DNA from 4 places in the Exiguobacterium sp. s56 genome. Region 1 is predicted to be linked to each of the others. Evidence: predicted binding sites of a transcription regulator. Region 1 holds the regulator's gene; each other region holds the start of a gene.
The links. Region 1 encodes Rex, which represses fermentation and respiration genes when NADH is low (regulators of the CRP and FNR family bind a similar motif). Its sites were predicted from a motif close to TTGTGAAATATTTCACAA; they were not measured.
Positions count from the first base shown of each region.

Region 2: the regulator Rex is predicted to act here: its motif matches at 1,103-1,120, upstream of adhE (bifunctional acetaldehyde-CoA/alcohol dehydrogenase).
Region 3: the regulator Rex is predicted to act here: its motif matches at 744-761, upstream of KNP71_RS04000 (L-lactate dehydrogenase).
Region 4: the regulator Rex is predicted to act here: its motif matches at 1,283-1,300, upstream of KNP71_RS02430 (formate/nitrite transporter family protein).

Region 1 is NZ_JACSLR010000010.1:9,527-11,730, forward strand. It holds gene KNP71_RS10215 (ABC-F family ATP-binding cassette domain-containing protein) at 1-474, opposite strand, end outside; gene KNP71_RS10220 (redox-sensing transcriptional repressor Rex) at 624-1,280, shown strand; gene KNP71_RS10225 (twin-arginine translocase TatA/TatE family subunit) at 1,313-1,498, shown strand; gene tatC (twin-arginine translocase subunit TatC) at 1,501-2,204, shown strand, end outside.
Region 2 is NZ_JACSLR010000001.1:508,743-510,946, reverse strand. It holds gene adhE (bifunctional acetaldehyde-CoA/alcohol dehydrogenase) at 1-962, opposite strand, end outside; gene KNP71_RS02635 (MarR family winged helix-turn-helix transcriptional regulator) at 1,349-1,795, shown strand; gene KNP71_RS02630 (YebC/PmpR family DNA-binding transcriptional regulator) at 1,875-2,204, shown strand, end outside.
Region 3 is NZ_JACSLR010000002.1:196,498-198,701, reverse strand. It holds gene KNP71_RS04005 (DUF92 domain-containing protein) at 1-710, shown strand, start outside; gene KNP71_RS04000 (L-lactate dehydrogenase) at 880-1,836, shown strand; gene KNP71_RS03995 (rhomboid family intramembrane serine protease) at 1,992-2,204, shown strand, end outside.
Region 4 is NZ_JACSLR010000001.1:463,785-465,988, reverse strand. It holds gene KNP71_RS02435 (anaerobic ribonucleoside triphosphate reductase) at 1-192, opposite strand, end outside; gene KNP71_RS02430 (formate/nitrite transporter family protein) at 381-1,223, opposite strand; gene KNP71_RS02425 (50S ribosomal protein L25/general stress protein Ctc) at 1,432-2,100, opposite strand.

The DNA.
Region 1 (2,204 bases):
GTCCGGATAGAACCGCATCCCGTGAAGGACAGAGCGGATCGTCGCCTCATATTGATAGCCGCCACGGTCTTTGAACGTATGCTGTTCTTCATCGTAAGACGACAAGAGGCGCTCATAGGCGGCCGGGTCGTTCAAGATGCGCTCAGAACCCATGTCTTGCTCCATGCGGCGCAGCGTCTTTTCTTGTTCAATTAAATCGGTGAAGACAGTCAACATTTCGTTCCACATCGTCTCGTTCGACTCTAACCCTGAATCTTGGGCGAGATAGCCGATGGTGACATCTTTAGGCTTCATGATGTCGCCCGAGTCATAGTTGTATTCCCCGGCGATGACTTTAAGCAATGTCGACTTGCCGGCACCGTTACGGCCGACAAGGGCGACACGTTCGCCTTCTTGAATTTCTAGTTTGACGTTCTCTAAAATCGGCTCGACGCCGAATGATTTCGATAAGTTATTGACTTGCAGTAGGATCAAGTGAAAAAACCCCTTTCTCTCTATTTAGTATACTTTATTTCTTCCCCTTTTCAGGTATATTCATTGAGTGGTCATGTGAATTCGTTTACAATCAAGGTGTATGAAATTAGATTCGTTTGAAACGCGTCGTAAAAAGGAGGCTCTTTCCGTTGAGTCAAAACGAACCAAAGATTCCGCAAGCGACAGCCAAACGGTTGCCACTATACTATCGGTTTATCCAAAGCCTACATTCATCAGGAAAACAGCGTGTCTCTTCTGCTGAACTGAGCGAGGCGGTCAAGGTCGATTCGGCCACGATCCGTCGCGATTTCTCGTACTTCGGTGCGCTCGGTAAAAAGGGATATGGCTATAACGTACAGTATCTGTTAGACTTTTTCCGTAAGACACTGAATCAGGACGAGATTACGAACGTCGCCTTAGTCGGGGTTGGTCATCTTGGGACAGCTTTCGTCAACTATAACTTCCTTAAAAACAATAACACACATATCGTCGTCGGGTTCGACGCAGACGAGACAAAAGTCGGCACGACGATGTCCGGTGTCCCGATTCATCACGTCGATGAGATGGAACAGATCATGAAACAAAACAAGATTGACGTCGCCATTCTCACGGTGCCGTCTGCCTATGCGCAACCGGTCGCGGACGACTTGGTCCGCTTCGGTATTAAAGGCATCTTGAACTTCACACCGGCCAGACTTACTGTGCCGGACACGGTCCGCGTCCATCACATCGACTTGTCGATCGAACTCCAGTCGCTCATTTACTTTATGCAACACTATCCATCTGCTGAGGGGGTCCATCAATAATGGAATTACTATCATCGTTGCTCGTCGTCGGTATTCCTGGGGGAGCGAGTATCTTCATTATCGCCATCGTCGCGCTTATCATCTTCGGGCCGAAGAAATTGCCTGAATTCGGACGCGCCGCCGGACAAACGCTCCGTGAGTTCAAAAATGCCACAAACGGCATGATGAACGAACATGAGGAGAAAGATAAGAAAGAACTTGAGAAGAAAGAGCAGTAATCATGAATCATCAACCTGATCAAGAGCGGGCGCTGTCCGATCACTTGACAGAGCTGCGGAGACGACTGATGCTGTCGGCATTTGTCGTCTTTGCCTTCTTTTTGATCGCTTTGCCGAGTGTCAAATACGTGCTCGCCTATCTGCAGGCGGACCTCGTCGAACGAGGGCTCGAACTGAACGCCTTTGGGGTCGCGGACCCGCTCATGATTTACTTGAACTTGGCGCTCGTCATCGGGCTCGTCGCATCCGGTCCGTTTCTACTGTATCAACTGTGGGCGTTCGTCGCACCTGGTCTGCATCCGAACGAGCGGAAAGCGACGCTCGCCTATATCCCGATCATCTTCATCTTGTTCCTGATCGGTCTCGCGTTCGCCTATTATTGGTTGTTCCCGCTCGTCCTCGATATCTCGACGGACCTCGGGCAAGACCTCGGGCTAACGCAAATCATCGGGGCGTCGAACTACTTCACGTTCTTGCTGCAACTGACCATCCCATTCGGACTGTTATTCCAGTTGCCGGTCGTGACGATGTTCTTGACGCGCATCGGTGTCGTGACACCGTACTTCCTGTCATCGATTCGGAAATATGCGTACTTCGCCTTGTTCGTCATCGCGGCCTTCATCACGCCGCCGGATTTGACGTCGCACCTCATGGTGTCGCTGCCGCTCTTCTTCTTGTATGAAATCAGCTTGTCGATTTCACGCAT
Region 2 (2,204 bases), on a different contig from region 1:
GTGAGTCCAGCTCGTTCGGCGATCCAGGCTGCAGGCTTCCCGACGATTTCCGGGTTGACCGCACAAGAGTCTGTTTTAATGACGAGTGTCTCGAGTTTTGCTTTCTCTTCTGGTGAGCAGAAGTAGCAACCGAGCGCCGTCATTTCGGCTTTCACTTCTTCGTACACTTCTTGGTCGACGATAATCGCTTGTTCAGATGCACAGATCATCCCGTTATCGAACGTTTTCGACAAGATGACGTCCGAGATGGCACGTTTTACTTTTGCTGTTTTGTCGATGTAGGCCGGAACGTTACCAGGACCGACGCCAAGGGCTGGTTTACCAGTCGAGTAGGCTGATTTGACCATCGCCGCTCCACCAGTTGCGAGGACCATGGCGACTCCTGGGTGGTTCATGAGCGCTTTCGTCGCGTCGAGTGACGGTTTTTCAACCCATTGAATCAAGTGTTCCGGAGCTCCCGCTTCGATGGCTGCGTCACGAAGGATGCGTGCCGCTTCACTTGAACACTGTTGTGCCGACGGGTGGAAACCGAAGATGATCGGGTTACGTGTTTTGATGGCGATGATTGCTTTGAACATCGTCGTTGATGTCGGGTTCGTGACCGGTGTGACCCCGGCGACGACTCCGACTGGTTCTGCGATGTACGTGATGCCGTTTTGCTCATCGTCCTCGATGACGCCGACCGTCTTCTCGCCACGGAGTGAGTTATAAATATATTCTGTCGCAAAGATGTTTTTGATCATTTTATCTTCAAACACACCGCGACCTGTTTCTTCATATGCATGTTTCGCGAGGGCGACGTGTTGTTCGAGACCGGCTAACGCCATCGCTTGAACAATCGCATCGATTTTCTCTTGGTCGAACGTCATCAATGTCTCGAGCGCCGTGTGGGCTCTAGTGACGAGCGTGTCGACCATCTGTTCTGCTGATGTTTCTACTACTGCTTTCTCTTTAACTGCCATGTTGGTTTCCTCCTCATGAATGAGAGCTTATACTGTTGACTTGATGGAGAGCACGGGGCAATCAGTTGGTTTGAGAAGAGTTTGTGCTTTCCTTCACATTCATAGAATACAACGTTTCTCGCATTTTGTGCGTGACAACAATGTGAACTCTTTCACAATATTTTTTAGGAGAATGAGGATAGGTCTTGCTTTTTCATATGACGCTCAGTAAAATCGAATGCGTTTTCATGAAAATAAAGCATATGCGATATGTAAACGCTTTCATCTATTGTGTCCATGATGAGGCGAATGCGCTGTGCAAAATGTCACGGGATGAGGATTGGTCGTCCACCCTGCGCTCGGTCGTGTATAATGAAGAAAGAACCTAATTAGGAAGTGACATGATTATGCCGAGACAAGACGCAGCCGATCAGTTCGTAAAACTGATCCCATTAATTCGCCGGAAGTTATTACGTCGTTCCGACCTTCCGCAAATCCCAAACTTAAACTTTTCCCACTTTCATCTCCTCATGTTGATTGAAGATGAAGGCGCGGTCACGAACGGACACATCAGTGAGACGTTATCGATTGCCCCGCCGAACGTGACGCCGCTCATCACGAAGCTCGTCGATGAGGGCTACATCACCCGCGTCCCGGACGAACGCGATCGTCGTGTCATCTGGAATCAACTGACCGAAAAGGGCGAACTCGTCCTCCGCGAGCGTCGCGATTCGTTCCGTCGCCTGTTCGAGGACCGTCTCGCGTTTCTGAACGAGGAAGAGACGGACCGCCTAATCGACAGTTTGAAGACGTTGACGGAGATCGTCGAGAAGATGGATAAAAGCGAGGGATGATTTTTGCTCGTCAACATCCACGTCTTCTTATATAATCGAGGATGAATCAATCGAACAATGGAAAGAGAGATGACATGTAATGGGTCGTAAATGGAACAACATTAAAGAGAAAAAGGCGTCAAAAGACGCCAATACGAGTCGCATCTATGCGAAGTTCGGCCGTGAAATCTACGTAGTCGCCCGTCAAGGGGAACCAGATCCAGAATCAAACCAAGCACTCAAGTTCGTCGTCGAACGAGCGAAGACGTACAACGTCCCGCGCGCAATCATCGACCGCGCCATCGACAAAGCGAAGGGCGGCGACGAAGAGAACTTCGATGAGCTCCGCTATGAAGGATTCGGACCGAACGGCTCGATGCTCATCGTCGACACGCTCACGAACAACGTCAACCGGACGGCGTCTGAAGTC
Region 3 (2,204 bases), on a different contig from region 1:
TGACCCGCTCCGGTGCCGTCTTGACGGTCGTGACGGGGACGGTCATCGGCTACGGTTTCGGTTGGTTCGGGCTCTATTTACTCGGTGTCTTCTTCTCGACATCGTCGCTCGCCTCGAAATATCGTGCCCGGGACAAGGCGCCTGTCGATGAGATTGTTGAGAAATCGGGTCCCCGTGATTTCGTACAAGTGCTCGCCAATGGGGGCGTCGGCATGGTGACGGCGCTTGGAATGATTCTTGCGCCAAACGATGCCTGGTTATTCGCCTATGTCGCCTCGATTGCCGCAGCGACGAGTGATACGTGGGGATCTGAGTTCGGCGTCCTCGCCAAGCAGAAACCGCGCTCGATTCGGACGTTCCGTGAAGTCGAACCGGGAACGAGTGGTGGGGTGTCCGTGTTCGGTACGGTCATGTCGATTGTCGGGGCCACGGTCATCATCCTCGCCTCGCTTCCATTTATCGAGATCGATGTGACGTTCGCGCTCGTCTTGATTGCTCTCGGATTGAGCGGCAGCGTCGTCGACACATTGTTAGGGGCCACGGTGCAACGGAAATATCGATGCCGTGTGTGCGGCAAATTGACCGAGAAGAAAATGCATCATCGTGAGCCGACGGCTTATGTGTCGGGCTGGCGTTTTCTCGGCAATGACGCCGTCAACTTTTTGTCGATCGCCGCGGCCGCGACGATTAGTTTCCTCTTGTTACGATGAGGGTAGTACAGAAAATGTAGATGTTTCAAACGAATGTGAATTTTGTCACAATATCGCCAAAGTGAAAACGGTTTCCTTAGTAGTGAGTGTTTGTGAATGATGTTACAATCTTTATGTAACAGACATAACAAAAACATGAAACAGATTGTTCGAAGGGTGGAGAATCAATATGGAAACATTAAATCATGCAAAAGTAACACGCGTCGCGCTCGTTGGGGCCGGAGCGGTCGGTGCCAGCTTTGCGTACCAATTGACGACAGCAAGTCTTTGTGAGGAACTCGTCATTATCGACATCAACAAATCGAAGGCGGAAGGCGAAGCGATGGACTTGAACCACGGCGTCTCGTTCGCTTCTTCACCGATGCGCGTCTGGGCAGGGGACTATACGGACTGTGGTGCAGCAGATATCGTCGTCATCACTGCCGGTGCTCCGCAAAAACCGGGTGAAACTCGCCTCGACCTCGTCGAGAAGAACGCCAAAATCATGAAATCGATGATTGGGGACATCATGGCATCTGGATTCGACGGCATCATCATCATCGCCTCGAACCCGGTCGACATCATGACACATTTGGCTTGGAAATACTCAGGTTTACCGAAACACCGCGTGTTCGGATCAGGAACGGTACTCGATACGTCACGTCTCCGTTACATGCTCGGTGACTATTTCAACGTCGATCCACGCAACTGCCACGCCTACATCATGGGTGAGCACGGAGACACGGAATTCGCGGCCTGGAGCAACGCCCGCATCTACGGGAAGTCGGTCGAGCAGTTGCTTGAAGAGAACGACGAGTATACATGGGAAGACCTCGAAGACATCTACGTCAACGTTCGGGACGCGGCTTACCACATCATCGAGCGCAAAGGCGCGACGTACTACGCCATCGGCCTCGGTTTGCTCCGTCTCGTCAAGGCTGTGCTCCGTAACGAGAACACGTTGTTGACGGTCGGCGCACATTTAGATGGTGAATACGGCTTGAACGATATCCATATCGGTGTACCGGCCATCATCAACCGCCAAGGAGTCCGTCAAGTCGTGGAAATCGAGTTGTCAGACGAAGAAAAACAAAAGATGCATCATTCGGCAGAAGTGTTATTGAAAACGATGCAACCTGTCTTATAAGAACGATTACTCGTTCTGTCATGACCGTAGTTGGCTCCCGCCACTACGGTTTTTTTGTGGACCGACGGAAGAGCGGGGCAGATTGGGGCGATGCTCGATTTTGTCGTCCTGCCTAAATTCCTTTAGAATGAAAGTATAGAAGGAGGTGAGCCAACATGACAGAACCAGCTTGTTTTTGGGAAGATGTATATCGTGCCGTCGAAGCAGGAGGACGCATCGAGGGCGTCTTAGAGCCCTCGCGGGCACTTTTATTGTTCGACACGAAAGCGGGGGATGTCTATCACCTCTACATACGGACAGATAAGGCGTGGGCGAACCATGTCGCCTTGGACGTCGAGGCGGTCATGAACTCGTTTCGCTTGGCCCGA
Region 4 (2,204 bases), on a different contig from region 1:
GATGTACAAAAAGTTGTCTGCGACGGCCTGACGTGTCCGCTCTGACAACAAGTACATTGTCGACAGCTGTTTCGATACTTCCGAGGATAATCGTGCCAGTTTGCCAAGTGGTGATTTCCCGTCGACGTTGGCGTTCTCTTGTACGAGATCTTGATCTGGGAGAACACAGACATCTTCATAAAGCTGGAGCATGTTCACTCCGCATCACCTCACTATATATTGATATGAATCGAGTTCATAACTCGATTCAATTCCATATATAGATTATGTCATGTTTGAGCATGGAGATGTGGAGTCTAAATTGTGAGCGTTGGTTGTGATATAAACGCAAAAACAGCCGAGCCCGCATCTGGACTCGACCGTTCTTCAAGTGACCCAACTTATAATTCTTTAGCCGGTTTCACGATTTTTAATTCAACTTCTTCTTTTTCCTCTGACTCTTGGGCTTCGCGCAAGCCTTTCGCGTTCAACCACGTATAGATCGCACCCATGAACAAGGCGCCGCCGATGATGTTACCGAACGTGGCCGGAATCAAGTTGTGGATGGCGCCGGCAAAGCTAATCGCCTCAGGATGTGGAACGACGAGCGTGAGCGCAAACAAGACGAAGTTGGCGATGACGTGATCAAATCCTGACGCGAAGAAGACGGCGACGAGGAAAATCATCGAGAAGATTTGAGCGAACTCATTTTTCATCTGTTTTGGTAAGAAAATCGCGAGACAGACCATCCAGTTACAGAAGATGGCACGGAAGAAAATCTCGACCGTCGTATGATGCATCTTGCTCTCGACGACCGCGAACAGCCAGTTGTCCATCCCGAGTTCTTGGATGACGCCGGTCGGGGCGAGCAACAAGGCGAACAAGACGCCACCGAGCGCGTTCCCGACGAAACAAAGTAACCAGACGAGCATCGTGTCACTGAGCGTCGTATAGCCGCGTAACGTCGAGGTCGTGAAATACATTGTGTTCCCCGTGAACAGTTCGGCTCCGCCGTAGATGATCATGACAAGCGCGATCCCGAATGAGAACCCACCGATGAGTGTCGTGAACGGCGAATCGATCAAGTACATCCCGTTGACAACTTTAAGTGTGAAGATTGAAGCGAATCCGATAAAGATCCCCGCGAGCATTGCCCGTAAAAAGTATTCCATTGGCCGATAATGAATCATTTGCGAAGATGCCTGAGCTTTTTTCCGTAATGATTCGAGTGCATGGATTTCCATTGATGCCATGTCACAAACCCTTCTTTCTGTTTGAATGAACCCATATAATAAGAACGAACATGTGAAATCATTAACAATATAAGCCCGAATCCAATAAATTGCAATCGACCTTGGACCTTGTTGACACATTTTTCACATCGTAATCGTTTACATTTGTCGGATTTGTGACGAAAAAAACGACCCTTCGCAAAGGGTCGTTCGATACAGCTTATTCTTTGTCTGCAGACTTCTCTTCAGACTCTTCAGATGATGCCTCAGCCGACTCTTCTTCAGTTGCTTCGGCTTCACTTTCTGTCGTTGTGTCTGTGTCAGCCTCGAGCTCTTCAAGAGAGACCGGCTCGTTCACAGATGCGATTTGAAGCTCGCCATCTGATACGATGTCATAGTCTTTGTTCTCTGGAATGTCAGCTACCGTGACCGAGTCACCGATACCGAGTTCAGAAACATCGAGTTCAATGCGTTCCGGAATGTTAGCCGGTGTCGCCGATACCGTAACTTTATAGAGCGTTTGCGCCAAGAAGCCGCCTTCTTTGACACCTTTCGCGTCACCGACGAGTGTGACGTCCGCTTCGACTTCCGTCGCTTCGTCCATCTTCACGGCCATGAACTCGACGTGCTTGTATTCGTTCGTGAACGGGTCAACTTCAGTCCCGTGAACGAGCGTGTTTACTTTCTTGCCGTCGATGTTCAACTCGATTAGCGCGTTGTCACCGTGGTCGCGGAGAATTTTGCGAAGTGCCATCTCCTCGAATGCTACTGGTGTGCTCTCGACTTTATAGCCGTAGACGACACCTAGTACTTTACCTTCTTTACGCAAGTTTGCGCGGACCGAACGTGGTCGTAATTCTCGTTTCGTTACTTTAAGCGTGTCTGCCATAATCTTTTCCCCCTACTGGTTTATCGATCATGTCTACATCTTGAGGGTGAGGCAGTGAAAAAGCCACCTCTCAACCTCGATGCGTTGAGTGACATGTGTATATT